2 regions of the Paenibacillus sp. JL3B1040 genome follow, and region 1 is predicted to be linked to the other one. Evidence: riboswitches for the same ligand, from Rfam matches in the RefSeq annotation. Region 1 holds a riboswitch; the other holds the start of a gene.

Evidence for each region. A riboswitch is a leader RNA that binds a small molecule or an ion and turns the genes downstream of it on or off. The one in region 1 is predicted to bind FMN.
Region 2: linked by a shared signal. The riboswitch ahead of ribD (bifunctional diaminohydroxyphosphoribosylaminopyrimidine deaminase/5-amino-6-(5-phosphoribosylamino)uracil reductase RibD) and the one ahead of ACZF99_RS05440 (DMT family transporter) in region 1 are both predicted to bind FMN.

What each region holds. Positions count from the first base shown of each region.
Region 1 covers NZ_CM169317.1:1,247,211-1,257,071, forward strand. Annotated here, with positions in the region: gene ACZF99_RS05405 (MFS transporter) at 1-333, opposite strand, end outside; gene ACZF99_RS05410 (ArsR/SmtB family transcription factor) at 470-808, shown strand; gene ACZF99_RS05415 (S-layer homology domain-containing protein) at 1,021-2,352, shown strand; gene ACZF99_RS05420 (methionine ABC transporter ATP-binding protein) at 2,800-3,564, shown strand; gene ACZF99_RS05425 (methionine ABC transporter permease) at 3,585-4,247, shown strand; gene ACZF99_RS05430 (MetQ/NlpA family ABC transporter substrate-binding protein) at 4,269-5,141, shown strand; gene ACZF99_RS05435 (glycoside hydrolase family 18 protein) at 5,224-6,510, shown strand; FMN riboswitch at 6,617-6,776, shown strand; gene ACZF99_RS05440 (DMT family transporter) at 6,905-7,921, shown strand; gene ACZF99_RS05445 (GGDEF domain-containing protein) at 8,048-9,244, shown strand; gene ACZF99_RS05450 (glycoside hydrolase family 52 protein) at 9,484-9,861, opposite strand, start outside.
Region 2 covers NZ_CM169317.1:3,354,049-3,363,909, reverse strand. Annotated here, with positions in the region: gene ACZF99_RS15205 (sensor histidine kinase) at 1-871, shown strand, start outside; gene ACZF99_RS15200 (ABC transporter ATP-binding protein) at 955-1,638, shown strand; gene ACZF99_RS15195 (ABC transporter permease) at 1,635-4,214, shown strand; FMN riboswitch at 4,386-4,551, shown strand; gene ribD (bifunctional diaminohydroxyphosphoribosylaminopyrimidine deaminase/5-amino-6-(5-phosphoribosylamino)uracil reductase RibD) at 4,793-5,935, shown strand; gene ribE (riboflavin synthase) at 5,920-6,597, shown strand; gene ACZF99_RS15180 (bifunctional 3,4-dihydroxy-2-butanone-4-phosphate synthase/GTP cyclohydrolase II) at 6,989-8,227, shown strand; gene ribH (6,7-dimethyl-8-ribityllumazine synthase) at 8,292-8,759, shown strand; gene ACZF99_RS15170 (segregation and condensation protein A) at 8,877-9,674, shown strand; gene scpB (SMC-Scp complex subunit ScpB) at 9,643-9,861, shown strand, end outside.

The DNA.
Region 1 (9,861 bases):
TGGGCTGAACAACCCGGCGATAGCGGCAATCCCCAGCGTCGTCAGTCCAATCGCCAGCAGGCGCCGGATCGGCAGGAAGTCGGAAAGACGGCTGAACGTGATCGACGAGATGGCAAACATGATCGAATATCCCGTAACGATCAGGGAAGTGACGGTAGCCGACAAGTGGAAGGTTTCGGTGACGTCCGGCAGCGCCAAGTTAAACATGGCCGTGTTCATGATAACCAACACCACGGCAAACGCGAGCAACGTCGTCAGCAAACCTTCGTTGTTTAAGGAAGGTGAGGGAGTCGCCACTGTGGTATTTTCGAATTCGGCGGAGATCTTTTGCATGGTTTTTCACCCACTCTTTCTTTGTTCTAAAGTTCGAATATTATCGAACTATTGAAATATAGCATGACATGGCTTATGATGTAAATAGGGAATGATTCATTCATCACGAATTATGGAGATAAAGGAGTTTTACCTGATGAAAGTCCTACATCATCCCGAACGGGATGACATTCAGTTGTCTTCCGTGTTATACGCTTTAAGTGACCCGATCCGGCTCAGCGTCGTGGCAGAAATGCGCCGAATCGGCGAACGGCCTTGCAATTACTTCGAGGTGCCGATCGCCAAATCGACGTTATCCCATCATATCCGGACGCTGCGGGAGGCCGGCGTCGTGTTTACCCGCATCCAAGGCACGCAGCGATTTATGTCGGTAAGGGAGGAAGATTTGGAATCCCGTTTTCCCGGCTTGCTGGATTCGATCCTGCAGGCATACGATAAATCCGGCCCGAAGGATGAAAGTACCATTTCGGAGTAACGGGAACCTTTAATTCAACCAGGCCCAGGGCACTGCCCTTGGGCTTTTTCTGGTTCGTTTAGCGCAGGCGAATCCGCGTCGGTTATGCCGGAATTCCGGCTGCCCTTCGGCCTATTCACATTCGTTCCGAATTATGGTTTTCTGAGTAGTGGCAGCGTATTTGCGCGTGCTGGACTTATCGCATATGCGTCAAGATTTGGGAGGCAATCGTTATGATCAGAACGAATTGGCAGCGTATCTTCAAACGGAGATGGCGCCAAGCGGCAGCGTTTTGCTTGCTGGCTGGCTTCGTGGGCTTGGCCGGAGGATACGGGCCGGCGAATTTCCCCGTGGGTCCGTCCATCGCCGAGGCAGCGGTCGTGTCCGCGGATTCCGGCGTTTTTAAAGATATTCGCGGGCATTGGGCATTAGAGGAAATCGAATCGATGGTCGCGCAGGGAATCTTGAACGGATACCCGGACGGGACGTTCCGGCCCAACGAACCGGTACAGGTGGACCAGTTCATCAAGATGCTGATCCTCTCCTACAGCGAGCAGCATCCGAATCTGGAGCGCACTTGGCAAGCGTCCTTTCTCGAATCGCTGAGCGAAGAGAACCGGACGATCCTGAAGCAGGATTACCGTTACTTCGACTTCAAGCCGGCCATGACGGGATATTGGGCTAAGCCTTATATCGATGTGGCGAGCGATCTGAATTTTTTGAACAAAAACCGTTACAGCGATTTTCAAACGGGAATGACCCGGGAAAATGTAGCGGAGGTACTCTATTACACGCTGCAGGAGACCGAGTATCTGGAGGATGAGCAGTTTAGCCGCAAGGTGGCCGCATCCTACGGGGATTTGACCAGCGCGAGCGACCGGCAGCAGAAGTTCATCGCCGAATCGCTGATCAAGGGGATCATGCAAGGGTATCCGGACGGAAACTTCGGTGTCGGACGGACCGTATCGCGGGCCGAAGCGCTCGTGATTCTGAACCGTCTGACCGACAAATCCAAGCGGATTCCGATTCAGCCGGAGGAAGGCAAGCTGCAGCGGCTTGTGCCGACCGCCGCCGGAGGGCAGAGAATCGTCGCTTTTCCCGACAAACGGATGTGGGATGCCTACGATATCTTGCGGAAGGCCGGCCAACTGCGCGGCACCAATTACGATTTGTTCGATACGACGCTGCGCCTATTCAAGGACGAAAAGGAGAAGGCGGCGGTGCAGCAGGCTACGGCGGCAGGGGGAACGAGCTCCAATGGCGGAGAGGCAACGGAGGAAGCGGCGATCTGGCTCGACCCGACGTACAACACGTACGGCATTACCGTTCGGCTCCGGGAAGGAACGTTGGCCCGGAACAAGGAATCGATCGAGCTGTTCGCCAATCAGCTGTTCAGCTATGACGCCATCGCGTTCCGCCGCTGGTTTGATGCGATTTGCGCCGAGGTGGAAGCCGGCCGGCCACTGGCCGACAAGCAGGCCAACGTCGGGGATTTTTCCGTGAGCGTACTCGTTGATAACAAAGCCAAAACGGTCGTATTCTCGATTGCGGCCAAAGCGCAGTAAATCTTCATCCATTATGCACAAAAAGGCTCGGCTAGGGGATGTTTCTCTTAAGCCGGGCCTTTTTGCGGATCAGTCGGATGAGCTGTTCCGCTCCGTTCTGCAGGAGGTTTGGCCGGTCGCTTTGCAGGATAATCCCCTTTGATCAGATCGCCGAGAACTGGATAAGTGCTCGCTTCATTCCGGGCCCCGGGCCCTTAGCCCCTGGCCTCCCTGAATGAAAGGGATAATTGTGCAAAGGCGGCATGAGAGACATCTATGGCACAGTAGAAGTTTGCATCGACGAGGACGCCGCAAGGCGTTTTTTCTTTCGTTTTCGATTGACTCTTGTAATAATGAACTAAATTTAGTGACACAGATGAATACTTAGTCTATAATTTACAGGTGAAACAACAATGTAACAGATTATATAAATAAGTGATACAGCGGAAGCGGAGAGGGGGAGCGCTTATCATCACTTTGGAGCATGTCAGCAAGACCTACAACCTGCGGAACGGACGGTTTGAGGCGGTGCGCGACGTGTCCCTGCGGATTCCGCGAGGCACGATCCACGGCATCATCGGCCCCAGCGGGGCAGGAAAATCGACGCTGCTGCGAATGATGAACGCCCTGGAGCTGCCGGAACGCGGGAAGGTAACCGTACTTGGCCGGGAGCTTACGGCCCTCCCCGAGAGCGCGCGGCGCGAGGTACGGCGGTCGATCGGGATGATTTTTCAACAGTTCCACCTGTTGAATAACCGCACGGTCAGCGGCAATGTGTCGGTGCCGCTGGAGCTTGCGGGCTTGCGAAGGAGGGAGCGGGCCGACCGCGTCCGGGAATGCCTGCGTTTTGTCGGCCTGGAAGACAAGGCCGGCCAATACCCGGCCTCCCTCAGCGGCGGGCAGAAGCAGCGGGTGGCCATCGCGCGGGCGCTGGCGAACCGGCCGGACATTCTGCTCTGCGATGAGCCGACCTCCTCGCTGGACCCGAAGACGACCGCGGAGATTCTCGAAGTGCTGCTGCATATCCATCGGACGCTTGGCGTGACGGTCGTCATCGTCACGCATGAAATGGATGTGGTGCGCAGCATCTGCCAAGGGGTTTCGGTGCTGGAAGACGGTCGGCTGACCGATTCGTTGACGCTTGAGCGAAAGGAAGCGGCGGCCGGAACCTCCGGAATGACGAGCTATAGCGCTTCCTATCGGGAGCAACTGCTTGGCGTGACGGAGGTGTAAGGGTGCTGGATATAACTTTGATGTGGGACGGTTTCGTCCAGTATCGCAGCCAGATCGGCGAAGCGATCGGCGAGACGTTCCTCATGGTCGGAATTGCGCTGATCGCTGCCGTCCTGCTCGGTTTGCCGGCGGGAACGGCCCTGTATCTGACCGGCAAAGGCCAGCTGTACGAACACCGCCTGGGGTACGGCCTGCTGAACGGTGTGGTGAATGTCGTCCGCTCGTTCCCGTTCCTGCTGCTGGTGGTGTTCATGATTCCGCTGACCCGCCTTATCGTCGGCACGGCGATCGGGACTTTGGCCGCCTCCGTGCCGCTGGCGGTCGTCGCGACCGCCATTTATGCGCGGTTCGTCGAGCAATCGCTGCTGGAGGTGCCGCGCGGCGTGATCGAATCGGCGCGGTCCATGGGGGCGTCTACGCTTCAGATCATCACGAAGTTTTTGTACGTGGAAGCCCGCTCCGGCTTGGTGCTGGGGCTGACCTCCTCGACCATCAGCTTCATTTCCTACTCGACGGTGATGGGCGTGGTCGGCGGCGGCGGGGTTGGCGATTTCGCCATCCGCTACGGTTATCAGCGGTTCGAAACCGAGTTGATGGCCGTCGTGATCCTGCTGATGATTGTTCTGGTGCAAGGAATTCAATTTATAGGGAATGCGTTGTCCCGCTGGCTGGATAAACGCTAATATTCGGAGGGAGAAACCATGATGAAGACAGGAAAATGGATGATGGCGCTGGCGCTGCTGATGCTGGTGCTGAGCGCTTGCGGAAACAACGGCAACACGTCAAACGCTGCAAATGCCGGGAATGCGGAGACGGGCGTGGCGGCACCGCCGGCGGCAGAGGCCGAAACGACGGAAACGACCACGTTGAAGGTCGCTTCTTTGATTCCGCCGATGACGGACATCCTGGAGTTGATTAAGCCGCAGCTTAAGGAGGAAGGCATCGATCTGGAAGTCGTCGTGCTGTCCGACAACGTGCAGCCGAACGATGCGCTGGCGAACAAGGAAGTGGACGCGAACTTCTTCCAGCACGTGCCTTGGATGGAAGAGTATAATAAGAACAAAAATGCCAACCTTGTCCCGGTTCAACCGGTTTATCACGCCGTTTACGGCGCATACTCCAAACGTTACAAATCCATGGAGGAACTTCCGGACGGGGCGACGATCGTGATCGCCAACGATGCGTCCAACGGAGGCCGTTCCCTCGACATGCTGGATAAAGCCGGCGTGATCAAGCTGAAGGAGGGCGTGGGCATCAACGCGACTTTGGCCGATATTGTGGAAAACAGCCACAACTACAAATTCGAGGAAGTCGATCTGCTCATGCTGGCCCGGATGCTGGACGATGCCGATTTGGTGCTGATGACTCCGGCTTATGCCAGCCCGCTGGGACTTACGCCGAAGAAGGACGCCTTGCTGACGGAAACGCTCGAATCGGCCTTCGCGATCACCTTGGTGGCGCGTCAGGACAACCGGGATTCGGAAGCGATTCAGAAGCTGGCGAAGGCGATTTCCAGTCCGGAAGTCAAGCGGTTCCTCGAGGAGAATTACGACGAGATTGCCCTACCGGCATTCTGACGTAGGCTTTACTGCCGGAATAGGCCAAACCAGCTCCTTCATAGGATGTAGATAGCATGATCCATATGAAGGAGGGGAGTAAATGCAGATTCATGTCGTCCAGCCGGGCCAAACGACGTATAGCATCGCGGAAGCTTATGGCGTGCCTTATGAAGATATCGCCGAAGCCAATGAACTGCCGAATCCGGAGCGGCTTGTGGTTGGACAAACCTTGGTCATTCCGATCGTCGGCAGCTATTACTGGGTTCGTCCCGGGGATAGCCTGTGGTCGATCGCGCAGCGTTTCGGCTTAAGTTATCAGGAGCTGGCCCGCGTCAACGCCATTGCCGTGGATCATCCCCTGTCGATTGGCTTCCGGCTGTATATCCCGCCGCGGCCGCGAAGAAGCGCCGAATTTAACGCCTATGTCGAACCGCGCGGCGGAACGGTTGCTCCGGCGCTGGAGGAAAGCGCGCGCGAAGCGGCGCGGCACTTGACGTACCTGGCCCCGTTCAGCTTTCAGGCGCAGCGGGACGGCTCGCTCCGGGAGCCGCCGCTGAACGAGTTTCCGGAAATTGCCCGGGCGAATCGGGTAGTGCTGATGATGGTGATCACGAATCAGGAGAACGATCAGTTCAGCGATGAGCTTGGCCGGATTCTGCTGAACGAGATGCCGGTGCAGGACCGTTTCTTGGACAACATTGTCACGACGGCAAACCAATACGGGTTTCGGGACATCCACTTTGATTTCGAATTCTTGCGGCCGGCCGACCGGGAGGCCTACAACGCCTTCTTGCGTAAAGCCAAAGCGCGTTTTGCGCAGCAGGGCTGGCTGATGTCCACCGCCCTGGCGCCCAAGACAAGCGCCGGTCAGCAAGGCTTGTGGTACGAAGCCCATGATTACCGGGCGCACGGGGAAATCGCCGACTTCGTCGTGATCATGACCTATGAGTGGGGCTACAGCGGAGGTCCGGCCCAGGCGGTGTCGCCCATTGGCCCGGTCCGGGAGGTACTCGAATACGCCTTGACGGAAATGCCCGGCTCCAAAATCATGATGGGGCAAAACCTGTACGGCTACGACTGGACGCTGCCGTTCGTACAGGGAAGCGTTGCGCGGGCGGTCAGTCCGCAGCAGGCGATTCAAATCGCCGCGCGGTACGGCGTCGCTATCCAATACAGCGACCGGGATCAAGCTCCGTTTTTTCACTATTGGGATGAAGAAGGACGGGAGCATGAAGTATGGTTCGAGGACGCCCGCTCGATTCAAGCCAAGTTTAATCTGATCAAGGAGCTGGGGCTGCGCGGGATGAGCTATTGGAAGCTGGGCTTGAGTTTTCCGCAAAATTGGCTGCTGCTCGAAAGCAATTTCGACGTGGTCAAACGGGGATAGAATTGGAAGGTTCGGACGCGAGAAGAGTATGTGATTTTTGTAACAGAGCTACCCAAAGTCTTAGGTTATGATAGAAACAACTTAAGCAATCAAAATTTAAATGAATAGGGATCTTCGGGGGAGGGTGAAATTCCCGACCGGCGGTGAGGGTTTCTCATTGAGGGAAACCGCAGCCCGCGACTCGCCTGCGGCCTTTAGCGGCCGTACGCGACTGACTTGGTGCGATTCCAAGGCCGACGGTAAAGTCCGGATGGGAGAAGATCAATGAAGCTGAGTTTGATTTTGGGACCGGTACGGTTCCTGCCAGGCTTATTTGGTCAGCCCCCGCAAACCTTTACGAAGGTTCTGCGGGGGTTTTCTGCTTAGACCCCGTACTCAAGAAGGGGATATTACCATGAAAAATGCAAATGCAGACAACCGCATCCGGATGCGGGCCGGAGCGGCCGCCGGGGCGCTTGCGGGCTCGGCAGGCACGGCCCAACGTTCGTTTGAAGCGGCGAAGGCGCGCAACTCGCGAAGCGGTTTTTGGCTTGTTGTGCTGGGCGCGGCACTGTGGGGCGTCGATCCGTTATTTCGGGTCATCCTGCTGAAATCGCTCACGTCGGCGCAAATCGTACTCATCGAGCATCTGATCATTGCGCTCTTTGCCGTTCCGGTCTTATGGAGAAACCGCACCGAGCTCAAAGGGCTCGGCTGGCGGCAAGGGGGCGCGCTGCTTTTTATTTCCTGGGGCGGTTCGGCCATCGCCACGATTCTGTTTACCATGGCGCTGACCAGCGGGAACCTGAACGCCGTCCTGCTGCTGCAAAAAATGCAGCCGCTGTTTGCGATCCTGCTGGCCGGATTGCTGCTCAAGGAGAAGCTGCCTCGGCACTTCTTCGGGTTGTTGATCATTGCGCTGTTCGGCACGTATTTGCTGACCTTCGGATTTACGATGCCGATCGGACATTGGAGCGATTTCGTGCAGATCGGCAGCCTGCTGTCGTTGGGCGCCGCCGCGCTGTGGGGCGGATCCACGGTCATGGGCCGGATGATGGTCGGACATATGAAATACGAAACGGTAACGTCGCTGCGGTTTCTATTGGCGCTGCCGCTGCTGCTTGCCATCACTTGGAACGAAGGGGCCGCTTGGCATCTGCCGGCCGGCACCACGCAAATCGCCGCGCTTTCCCTCAATATGCTGGGACAAGCGTTGCTGCCGGGGCTGCTCAGCCTGCTTGTCTATTACAAGGGGCTCACGACGACCAAAGCGTCGGTTGCCACACTGGCGGAGTTGAGTTTTCCGATGGTTGGCGTCCTGGTCAACTGGATCGCCTTCCAGCAAGTGATCACGGTCGCTCAGGCGTGCGGATTCGTGCTGATCTGGGGGACGTTGTTCCTGATCTCCCGCCAGGGGGACGGCAATTCCTAATCGATTCATCCGATCATGATAAAGCGAGCTTTTCCTCCCGTTCCATGGGTTGGACAAGCTCGCTTTTTTTCATCCCGCATCCCTCTTTTGGCGAAATTTGTTGTATGATAAAAAGAATGATAAACGATGAATTATCGTAGGGCGGATGGAGACGGTGGATCGTTCATGATGGATCTGAATTTGGATATGAAGACGGTATTCGTTTTGCTCATGCTGGGCCATCTCCTTGCCGTCATCCTCTTTAGCGCATACAAGTTCCGCGGCTCGAAGGAGTCGGCGATCGACCTGTTTTATGCGGCCAAATGGCTCCAGGCCATAACCTGGGGGTTATTTGTCGTTTCGGGACAAGTTCCGAGCATGGCGGCCATCGTTGCCGCCAATCTGGTTTTCCTGCTGGGCGTCGCGCTGGAAACCGCGGCTTTGCTGCGGGTGGCTGGCGGATTCGGCGCCGGAGCGAGGCGGTTTTACGCCGGTTGGACGGCAATTGGCATGGCCGCTTATTTGCTGGTTGTGATCCTGCATAATACCGCCCCGCTTCGCATCGCCGTCGTATCCCTTGCGATCGCGGTGATGCTCTCCGTACCCGCCGTCCGGCTGGCGGCTTCGCCGTCCAAGTCCCCGCTGTCGCTGCTGTTAGGCTACATGTATTTGACCATAGCGGCCGCCTTGGTCGTTCGCACGCCGCTGGCTTTATTTACCTCCGTGCCGGTGGACATGCTGGCTCCCGGCATCTATCGGACCTTATCCTTCCTGGCCTTGTACGCGATCATGATGCTGGGAAACATGGGCTTTTTTCTGCTGTCCAAGGAAGGGACCGACCGGGAATTGCTGAGATTGGCCAGCTATGACGATATGACCGGCGCGCTGAACCGCCGGGCGTTCATGCATCAAACGCGGGAGGCGCTGCGCCGCTGTCGGAAGGAAGCGATCCCCGCTTCGTTTATCCTGATCGATGTCGATCATTTTAAGACGATTAACGACTCGTTCGGGCATCATGTCGGAGACGAACTGCTGCGGGAATTCGCCGGGAAGGTCCGGCCGCGGCTGAAGCCGGGGGATTTGTTCGGCCGGTACGGCGGGGATGAGTTCGCCATCTTCCTTCCGGGGGCGGACGAGCCGGCTTCGGACCGGTTTGCCGAATCGCTGCGCGCGTCCGTGCTCGAGAGCCGGGAAGATACGTGGCGTCCCGAGTACACGATCAGCATCGGCGTCGTGACCGTCTCCGCGGGAGACGACTCCCCGCTGCCGGAGCTGTTCAAAGCCAGCGACGAAGCCCTGTATCAAGCGAAGCATGCCGGTCGCAACCGGGCGGCCCGCAGCTGAACATCAAAGTTGGACGAAAAAGGTATCTTTTCCGTCCAACTTTTTGGTGCTTGCAGGAAGTGGCTGTGGCGGGACGCCAGTGCTTTTTTGCTTCTGTACGATATTTCGTACAAAAGTCCGGCGGCAGGGGTCCAGGGGTCTGTTCCCCTAACCTCACCATCCCACCATCCCACCGTCTTAAGAATAAAGCCGAGCATTGAATTGACGACCTTTAGGGCAACCCCTTTCGCCGTTTCGGCTTAGTTCTCGTCCAGCCACAAAATCGCCGTCACGCCGCGCGGATAATAACGGCTGCCGCAGATGACGCCGGCCATCATCTGATCGCTCCAACTCCAGTAGGCGTTCTTCTCGGAAGTCAGCCAGGCGACATGGGCCGCATCGGCCGCTTGCCCTTGTTCGTCCCAGGCGAGACCGAGGATCCGGCGGGCGATAAATTGGCACAGATAGATTTTGCTGAGCCAGGAGTTGTTGCTCGTCGAGGACAGCTTCCAACCGCCGTCTTCGAACAGGCAGACGCCGGGCTGCAGCACCGTATCCAGGTGCGTAGCCAAAGCCCGGATATATTCGCTGAACCGGCCGTTCCGGTCCAGCGCTTCTTCGCAGCCGGTGTACAGCGG
Region 2 (9,861 bases), 2.1 Mb from region 1:
CGCCGCCTTTGGCACGGCGTTTTTCGTGTTTACCAAAGCCCGATACAACAGCATTGCGCGGATTTCAAATCAAATCGACCTGGTGCTTCATCATGCAGACCATCTGTATATCGGTGAGTCGGACGAGGGCGAGCTTTCCATTCTGCACAGCGAGATCACAAAAATGATGTTGCGGATTCGGGAGCAAAACGATGCATTGAAAAAAGAAAAAGAACATCTTGCCGATTCGTTGGCCGATATAGCCCACCAACTCCGCACCCCGCTCACATCCGCGAACCTCATTCTGTCCTTGTTAGCGAATCATCCCGATGAAAACGAGCGAAAAGCCTTTGTGCGGGAAACGGAGGAATTGCTGGTGCGAATGGATTGGCTGATTACTTCCCTCTTAAAATTGTCCCGCTTGGACGCGGGCATTGTGGTATTCCAAAGCGAGCGGATCGAGGTGAACGCTCTTGTACGCGCCGCGCTTCGCCCGCTCCTCATCCCAATGGAACTCCGCGATATTAATTTGCAAATCGACGTTCCGAAAGGGATGATGATTCAGGGCGATTCAGGTTGGCTGTCGGAAGCCATGCAAAACATCCTCAAAAATTGTCTGGACAGCGCAGGCGAGCACGGAAAGATTGAGATTGTCTGCACGGACAACCCCCTGTTTGCCGAAATGGCCATCCGCGACAGCGGCACGGGTTTTGAAAAAGAAGATATTCCCCGCCTGTTTGACCGATTTTATCGCGGGAAAAGCGCAAACGCAACAGGATACGGGATTGGACTGGCTCTCTGCAAAATGATCATAACCCGGCAAGGAGGGACGATTACCGCCAAAAATCACCCGCAGGGCGGCGCGATCTTTACCATTCGTTTCCCAAAGTGACGAATCTCTCACCGGAAAGTCACAGAGATGTAAGCCGAAAGCTCTATGATAGGGGTAAACCATGAGAAAGGGAGGCTTGCATCATGGAGCTCTTAAAAATTGAAAATTTATGCAAGGTCTATGGCAAGGGCGAAAACCAAGTTGCCGCGCTTGACCATGTTTCGCTTACCATCGAAAAGGGGGAGTTTACCGCCATCATCGGTTCCTCCGGCTCCGGTAAATCCACATTGCTTCACATCATCGGCGGTGTGGACGTGCCGACAAGCGGAAAGGTATATTTGGACGGGCAGGATGTATATGCCCAAAACAATACAAAACTGGCTATTTTCCGCAGGCGGCAAGTCGGGCTGATTTACCAGTTTCACAACCTCATCCCCACGCTGAATGTGGTGGAGAACATCACCTTGCCGATCCTGATGGACAAGCGGAAGGTCAATAAGGAGAGGCTTGATGACTTGCTCGAATTGCTTGGGCTGCAAGACCGCAAAACGCATTTGCCCAATCAGCTTTCGGGCGGCCAGCAACAGCGCGTTTCCATCGGACGCGCTTTGATGAACGCCCCGGCGGTCATGTTGGCTGACGAGCCCACGGGCAGTTTGGACAGCCGGAATGGACATGAAATCATCAAGCTGTTGAAAGAAAGCAATCAAAAATATGGGCAGACCCTTCTCCTCGTCACCCATGACGAGAATATCGCCCTGCAAGCAGACCGCATTATCGGCATATCAGACGGCAAAGTCGTGAGAGATGAGCGGGTGCGGCCATGAACATTTTCAACAAAGTCACCCTGCAAAGTATGAAAAAAAGCCGTACCCAAACGGTTGTCACGATCATCGGAGTGGTATTGTCCGCCGCGATGATAACGGCTGTAACCACCTTTGGCGTTTCCTTGCTGAACTATATGGCAAACGGCGCGGCCGAGAAATACGGCGATTGGCATGTTGGGTTTTTGGACGTCCCTTCTTCTTTCGTACAGGAACGAACCCACGACGAGGGAGTTGCAAACACCGCAACATTTGAAAATATCGGCTACGCAACGCTTGACGGCGGGAAAAACCCCAGCAAGCCGTATCTTTTTATAGCCGGATACAGCGAGGAAGCCTTTGATACCTTGCCCGTAACCCTGGTTGCAGGAAGATTGCCGAAAAACAGTGGGGAGATGGTTGTTTCGGGGCGCGTCGCCACAAACGGCGGCGTTAAATTCGCGGTAGGCGACAAGCTTACCCTTGCTGTCGGAAGCCGTATGACTGGCGACAAAAAACTCGGTCAACACGACCCTTACCTTTCCGGGAAAGAAACGCTTGTGCCACAAGACGAAAGAACTTACACGGTTGTCGGTATCAGCCAAAGCCCCGGCTTTGAGGAAGCTTCCGCTCCGGGATATACCTTGATAACGACAGCGGATGCTGGGAACAAAGCGGACAGCTTCAGCCTATTTGTCACGCTGAAAAACCCGCGCCAGGTTCACGCTTACGCAAGCAGCGCAGCCGGAACCGAAGCTTATGTTTTTAACGATCATGTGCTGCGCTTCATGGGTCTTTCCGAAGATAACGTGTTCAACGTGCTTCTGTACACAGTTGGCGGCATTGTGGTCGCCATCATTATGATAGGCTCGATTTTTCTGATTTATAACGCATTCACCATTTCGCTGAACGAACGCACTCGCCAGTTCGGGATTCTCTCGTCGGTGGGAGCCACAGCGAGGCAACTGCGAAATTCGGTGTTGTTTGAGGGGCTATGTATTGGCGCAATCGGCATACCGATTGGCGTTATCGTTGGCATAGGCAGCATCGGGCTTGTGATTTCCGTTGTCGCCAGAAGTTTCGGGAGCATTGCCTACAGCGCCGTACCTTTAACCTTGACGGTGTCTGCTCCCGCGATTGCCGTTGCGGCGGCGGTCAGCTTGGTTACCATTCTGATTTCGGCCTATATCCCGGCCAAGAAGGCTGCAAGCACTCCCGTGATGGAGAGTATTCGCCAGACAAACGAGGTAAAAGTTGAATCGAAAGCCGTGAAAACGTCAAAACTGGCGCAGCGTATTTACGGTTTGGAGGGAACCCTTGCGCTAAAGAATTTTAAAAGAAACAAGAAACGCTATCGCAGCATTGTGCTATCCCTTGGTTTAAGCGTAGTGCTGTTTATATCGGCCAGTTCTTTTGTAACGGATATGAAACAGGCGTCGGAGCGGGCCGTAGTGGTTACTGATTATGACATCGGTTTGGCGACGCAGGACATGGACGATAGCGAAATGTTGTCGCTTTACGACAAACTAAAAACTGCCGATGGGGTTTACGAAAGCTCGTATCAAGCGCTTATGAAGTATTCAGGCGCTGCCAAAGCAAGCGATCTTTCAGACGATTACTGGAAATCCACGGATTCACCTTCGCGGGATGAAACGATACATCTTCCAATGGAGCTCCAGTTTCTTGAGGACAGCGCCTATCTGAATATAATCAAGGGCTTGGGCTTGCCTTCAGAGGAATATACCGGGGAAAACGCGAAGATGATCGCGGTTGCCCAAATGCAAGGCGACGGAAAAGTGGAGGAGCCTGACCGGATAAATAATATGTTCACGAGGTCTTCCATGAGTTTAACCATCGCTCCCGAAACCAATGGCAAGCCGGAGATGGAGCAGGGGCAAAACGTAAGCATTACGTTTGTCGAAACCGTGCCGCCTGATACACTCCCGCTCATAGAAAAATCCGAGCCGAAGCCATACTTTTTTAGGATAATGGTTCCCTATTCGCTCAAAGAGAAGTTTGAAACCCCCGATGCCCAGGTGGCTGTTAAGGGCTTGACCTTTCGGTCAAAGAATCCCACACAATCGGCGGCTGAAATGGAAACGATGATTCAGGGGGCGGGAATTACAACAGCCGAGTACAACCTATACAATCTCAATAAAGTACTTGAAGAGAACCGAAATATGATCTTCATTGTCAACATGTTCGCTTATACGTTTATCATTCTGATTTCGCTGATTGGGGTTGCCAATGTGTTCAACACGATTTCCACGAATATCAAGCTGCGTCGGCGGGAACTTGCCATGCTTCGCTCCGTGGGGATGTCTGAACGCGATTTTCAAAAGATGATGAATTTGGAGTGTGCCTTTTATGGCATGAGGACGTTGCTTTTTGGGCTTCCCCTAGCGGCTATCTTTTCTTGGCTGATTTACAAAGGAATGGTTGCCGGCGGGATGGACAATATCGATTTTGCGTTCCCGTGGGGCAGTATGGCAATCAGCGTGTTCGGCGTGCTCTTTATCGTGTTCATTACAATGCTGTATGCCGTTAGCAAGATAAAAAAAGAAAATATCATTGATGCGCTTCGGGACGATATGACTTAAAGTAGCGGCGGGAGTCCTTGCATTTTTCAATTTGTGGTGGTAACATTACCGCAGAGCCTATGACAGGATTGATCGGATCGTGGTAGGATTTTGGTGGGAGACAGTCAGAACCCAAACGACTATTACGCATCGCAAACATAAATGTTGTCATGGGATCCAATTAAATAAGCAGCAATCCTTCGGGGCAGGGTGAAATTCCCTACCGACGGTGATGGCTCATCGGATGGTTATCCGGTGTAGCACAAGTCCGTGACCCGCCAGCGCTCTAACCAGCGTTTGCGGCTGAGCCGGTGAGATTCCGGGACCGACAGTATAGTCTGGATGGGAGAAGGAAAACGCGAGAGCACGAACGTTTTTTTGCGAAGGTGTTCAAATCTAAAGAGTTTCAATCAAACAAGTTCCGTTTTTCACAAGCGTTTTGTGAGCGCGGGTTGGATTGGTTGCGGGCCGTACAGATATTGAAATGGCGGCGCTCTTTTCGATATGCGTAGAATCACTCTCATAGTCAACCCTGCCGGATTGCGGCAGGGTTATTTTGGTTTCATACAAAAGGCCATCGGCAGGAAGAGGTGTGACGGATGAAGGCAATCGACGACGAATATTACATGACGCTGGCGCTGGACATGGCGGAGCGGGCGCTGGGACAAACCGGAACCAATCCGGTCGTCGGCTCCGTAGTCGTCAAGCAAGGGGCGTTGGTCGGGCTCGGCACCCATTTGCAGCGGGGGACCCCGCACGCCGAAGTGCATGCCCTGAACATGGCCGGTTCGCAGGCGGAAGGCAGCACCGTCTACGTAACGTTGGAGCCTTGCAGCCATCATGGCTTGACCCCGCCTTGCGCGGAGCGGCTTATTCGCGAGAAGGTGAGCCGCGTCGTGGTTGCCTGCGAGGATCCGAATCCGTTGGTAGCCGGGAAAGGCATAGCCATGCTGCGAGCGGCCGGTATCGAGGTCGAGGTCGGCGTACTGCGCGAGCGAGCTTTGAGGTTAAACCGTAGGTTCATCAAGTACATCACGACCGGATTGCCCTATGTCACGGTCAAAACAGCCAGTACGTTGGACGGCAAAATCGCTTCCCGTACCGGGGACAGCAAATGGATCTCCAACGAAAAGGCGCGCGAAATCGTGCATACGATGCGCCATCGCCATCAGGCGATTATGGTCGGGGTTTCGACGATTGCCGCCGATGATCCGCAGCTTACGACCCGGCTGTCCGTACCGGGCTTGTCGCCGGTTCGCGTGATCGCGGATTCGACGCTTCGCATCCCGGAGACGGCGAAGGTGCTGAGCGACGGGGCGGCGCCGACGTGGATTTTGACCACGGAGCAGGCCGACCCGGCCAAAGCCGAGCGCCTGACCGGGCGCGGCGCGGAGATCATCCGCTGCGGCGGCGGCCCGCGGGTGGATCTTCGGGAAGCGCTCGTGCAGCTTGGCAAGCGGGGGATATCCTCCGTGCTCGTCGAAGGCGGCGGACGTTTGAACGGGGCGCTGCTGGAGCGGCGGCTTGCGGACGAAATCGTGCTGTTTTTCGCTCCCAAGCTGATCGGCGGCAAGGAAGCCGCGGGGAACTTTATGTTCGCCGGGTACGATTTAATGCGGGATGCCGTGTTCCTGCGCGACATGGAAGTGGAGCAAATCGGAGATAATGTGTGCATCCGGGGATTTCCGGTCTGGGCGCAGGCTGTAAAGAAGGAGGGGGAATCTGAATGTTTACGGGACTAGTGGAGGAAATCGGCACGATGAAATCGATCGGCCGTAAAGGCGAAGCGATGTTGCTCGGCATCTCTGCGAACGTCGTTACGGAAGGCATCAAGCTGGGCGACAGCATTGCGGTCAACGGCGTCTGTCTGACGGCCGTCTCATTCGACGCTGCCTCTTTTACGGTGGATGTGATGCCGCAAACGTACCGCAACACCAATCTGAAGGATTTGAAAGCCGGGAGCCGCGTCAATCTGGAGCGGGCGATGGCGGCGAACGGCAGGTTCGGCGGCCACATCGTTCAGGGGCATGTCGATGGAGTCGGCACGATTTTGGGCACCAGCCAGGATCAAAACGCGGTCGTGTACACCATCAAGCCCCACAAGCCGTCTTTGTTCAAATACATTATTCCGAAAGGTTCGATCGCGGTGGACGGCATCAGCTTGACGGTGGTGGAAGCGCGCGGCGGCACGTTTACGATCTCGATCATCCCGCATACGTTGGCCGAAACGGTGTTGGCCTTCAAACGGGCCGGAGACACGGTCAATCTGGAATGCGACGTGCTCGGGAAGTACGTGGACCATCTGCTGAAGTTCGGCAGAGACGGCGTTGATGCGGAGGATGTAAGCGGCGGCGGTGAGTCGGGAATCAACCTGCCTTTTCTGGCCGCGAACGGGTTTGTTTAAAAACTGGTTGTTATGCGATTGTTTGGCGTCGAACTGGATGAAGTGAGGAACACGGGCTGCGACCGAAAGAGAACCTATCCGTTTTGGCTGGAACTTGTAACGGAACGGAGAGCTCTTATTGTCTCATTTCCCGGCGATTTCCCGATGCAACGGAACTCAGAGACCTTATTGAGCTTAATTGGCAGCAAATCAGCCGTATTGTCTCGAAATAAGACCTCCTGGTTCCGTTAGGGCAAGAATCGCCCAATTTGCAGAGAAATAACGTCTCTGAGTTCCGTTAGCAAGGCACCCACCCATTTCGTCATCGATTCGCCGCCGAAACCGCCGCTGTGAATCACTTCGTGATCCGAAGACGACATTTTGAACTACATATAATAAGGAGGGGAAAGCTATGAGCGATATTGTATTAGATCGGGTTGAAGAAGCGATCTACGAATTGATGCGAGGCAAGGTCATCATCGTCGTCGACGACGAAGACCGGGAGAATGAAGGGGACTTTTTGGCCCTGGCCGAAAAAGCGACGCCCGAAGTGATCAACTTCATGATCACGCAAGGCCGCGGTCTGGTCTGCCTGCCGATTACGGCGGAGCGGGCCGAAGAGCTGGACCTGCAACCGATGGTGGCGCAAAACACCGATAACCACGGCACGGCCTTTACCGTTTCCATCGATCATAAGGATACGACGACGGGGATTTCGGCGTATGAGCGGTCCTTGACCGTTAAGGCGATCATGGACCCGAACGCCAAGGCTTCGGATTTCCGCCGGCCGGGCCATATGTTTCCGCTGATCGCCAAAAAAGGCGGCGTGTTGCGGCGCGCCGGCCATACGGAAGCGGCGGTCGACTTAGCTCGGATGTGCGGCGCTTATCCGGCCGGCGTGATCTGCGAAGTGATCAAGGAAGACGGGACGATGGCCCGATTGCCGGACTTGGTGGAAATTGCCAAAACCTATGACCTGAAATTAATCAGCGTCAAAGATCTGATTCACTACCGCAATGAAAAGGAGAAACTGGTCACCCGCGAAGTCGAGGTCCGCATGCCGACCGATTACGGCGAGTTCCGCGCCGTTGCTTACACGAACGACGTCGACAACAAAGAGCATGTCGCGCTTGTCAAAGGCGAGATTAACGGCGACGAGCCGGTACTGGTGCGGGTGCATTCCGAATGCTTGACCGGGGACGTATTCCACTCCCACCGCTGCGATTGCGGTCCGCAATTCGAAGCGGCTTTGCGCCAGATCGAGGAAGCGGGCCGCGGCGTGCTGCTGTATATGCGCCAGGAAGGCCGGGGCATCGGCTTGATCAATAAGCTGAAAGCCTACAAGCTGCAGGAACAAGGTCTCGATACGGTTGACGCCAATCTGAAGCTCGGATTTCCGGCGGACCTGCGCGATTACGGTATTGGAGCGCAGATCCTTAAGGATCTGGGCATTCGCCAGATTCGCCTGATGACCAATAATCCGCGGAAGATCAAAGGCTTGGAGGGTTACGGGCTGGAGGTCGTCGAACGCGTACCGATTCAAATGAAGGAAACTGAGGATAACACCAAATATCTGCACACGAAGCAGACTAAATTAGGGCATTTACTCAGATTTGACGATCTGGAGCAGGACGAATCCTCCCGGGTTTAGAACAGCGGAAGGCTGCGACGTGAAATCATCAAATTATCTCCCAATAGAAAGGTATGATTATGAAATGGCAAACGTATTTGAAGGGCACTTAGTATCGGAAGGGTTAAAATATGCGATCGTCGTCGGGCGGTTTAACGAGTTCATCACAAGCAAGCTGCTCACCGGCGCCTTGGATGCCTTGAAACGGCACGGGGCCAAAGAGGAAGAGATCAACGTCGCCTGGGTACCGGGCGCATTCGAAATCCCGTTTGCGGCACAGAAGCTGGCCGAGAGCGGCAAATACGACGCCGTGATCACGCTGGGCACCGTCATCCGGGGTTCCACTACGCATTACGATTATGTCTGCAACGAAGTCGCGAAAGGCGTGGCGGCCGTAGGTCTCAAAACTGGCGTACCGACGATCTTCGGGGTTGTGACCACCGAAAACATCGAGCAGGCGATCGAACGCGCAGGCACGAAAGCCGGCAACAAAGGTTGGGACGCGGCGATGGCGGCGATCGAAATGGCGAACTTGACGAAACAGCTGAAATAGTGCTTATCTTAATGTAGTATCCCTCATCGGCGGGGTACTACATTTTTCTTTTGCAACCAACCGTTTTTAAGGTAAACTAATCTACATATATGTTAGGTTACGGGTGGAGGATGTTCATTGACGACAGTTACGTACAAGCTGGAAACCTTCGAGGGACCGCTGGATTTGCTATTGCACTTGATCGACAAAGCGGAGATCGATATCCATCAAATCTCCATCAGCGAGATCACCGATCAGTACCTCGAATATTTGCAAGACATGCAGGAGCTAGAGCTGGAGGTGACCAGCGAGTTTCTGGTCATGGCGGCCACGCTGCTGTCGATCAAGAGTAAACAGCTATTGCCCAAACCGCCCGTTATCGAGTTGGACGATGAATTCGATTATCTGCTGGAGGATGAGGAAGATCCGCGGGACGAACTGATCCGCAAGCTGATCGAATATCGGAAATATAAGGGCATCGCCGAGCATTTGCATGAACGGGAATGGGAGCGCAGCTTGATATTCTCCAAGGAACCGGAGGACTTGACGCCGTTTATGCCGGAAGTGCAAGAGAACCCCGTGAAGGGCCTGCACGCCGCCGACCTGATCGCCGTTTTTCAGAAGGCGATTCGTCGGGCGGCCAAACGCAACACGGTGGCGCGAATCCACCGCGACGAAATTTCCGTCAAGGACCGGATCAAGGAGGTCGTGGCCGCGCTTGAGCAGACGGGCAAGGGGGGACGGTTGCTCTTTTCCAAGCTGCTGCACCCCGAGATGTACCGGCATGAAATCGTCGTCACGTTTTTGGCCGTGCTGGAGCTGATGAAGATGAAACAGATCGTCTGTTACCAGAACAAACTGTTCGACGATATTGTTATGGAGTGGAGAGGGGAAGGAAAGATCGATGAATTTTCAGGAATTGAAATCGATTATTGAGGGGCTGCTGTTTTTGGCGGGCGAAGAAGGCCTGAGCCTCAAGCAGCTGGCCGAAGTGACGGAACAGCGGCAGGAGGTGGTTTCGGATGCCCTGCTCGATCTGAAGTCGTCCTTCGAGCGAGCCGGCAGAGGACTTCAGATCGTGCAGATCGCCGGTAATTACCAGTTAGCCACGCTGCCGGAGCAT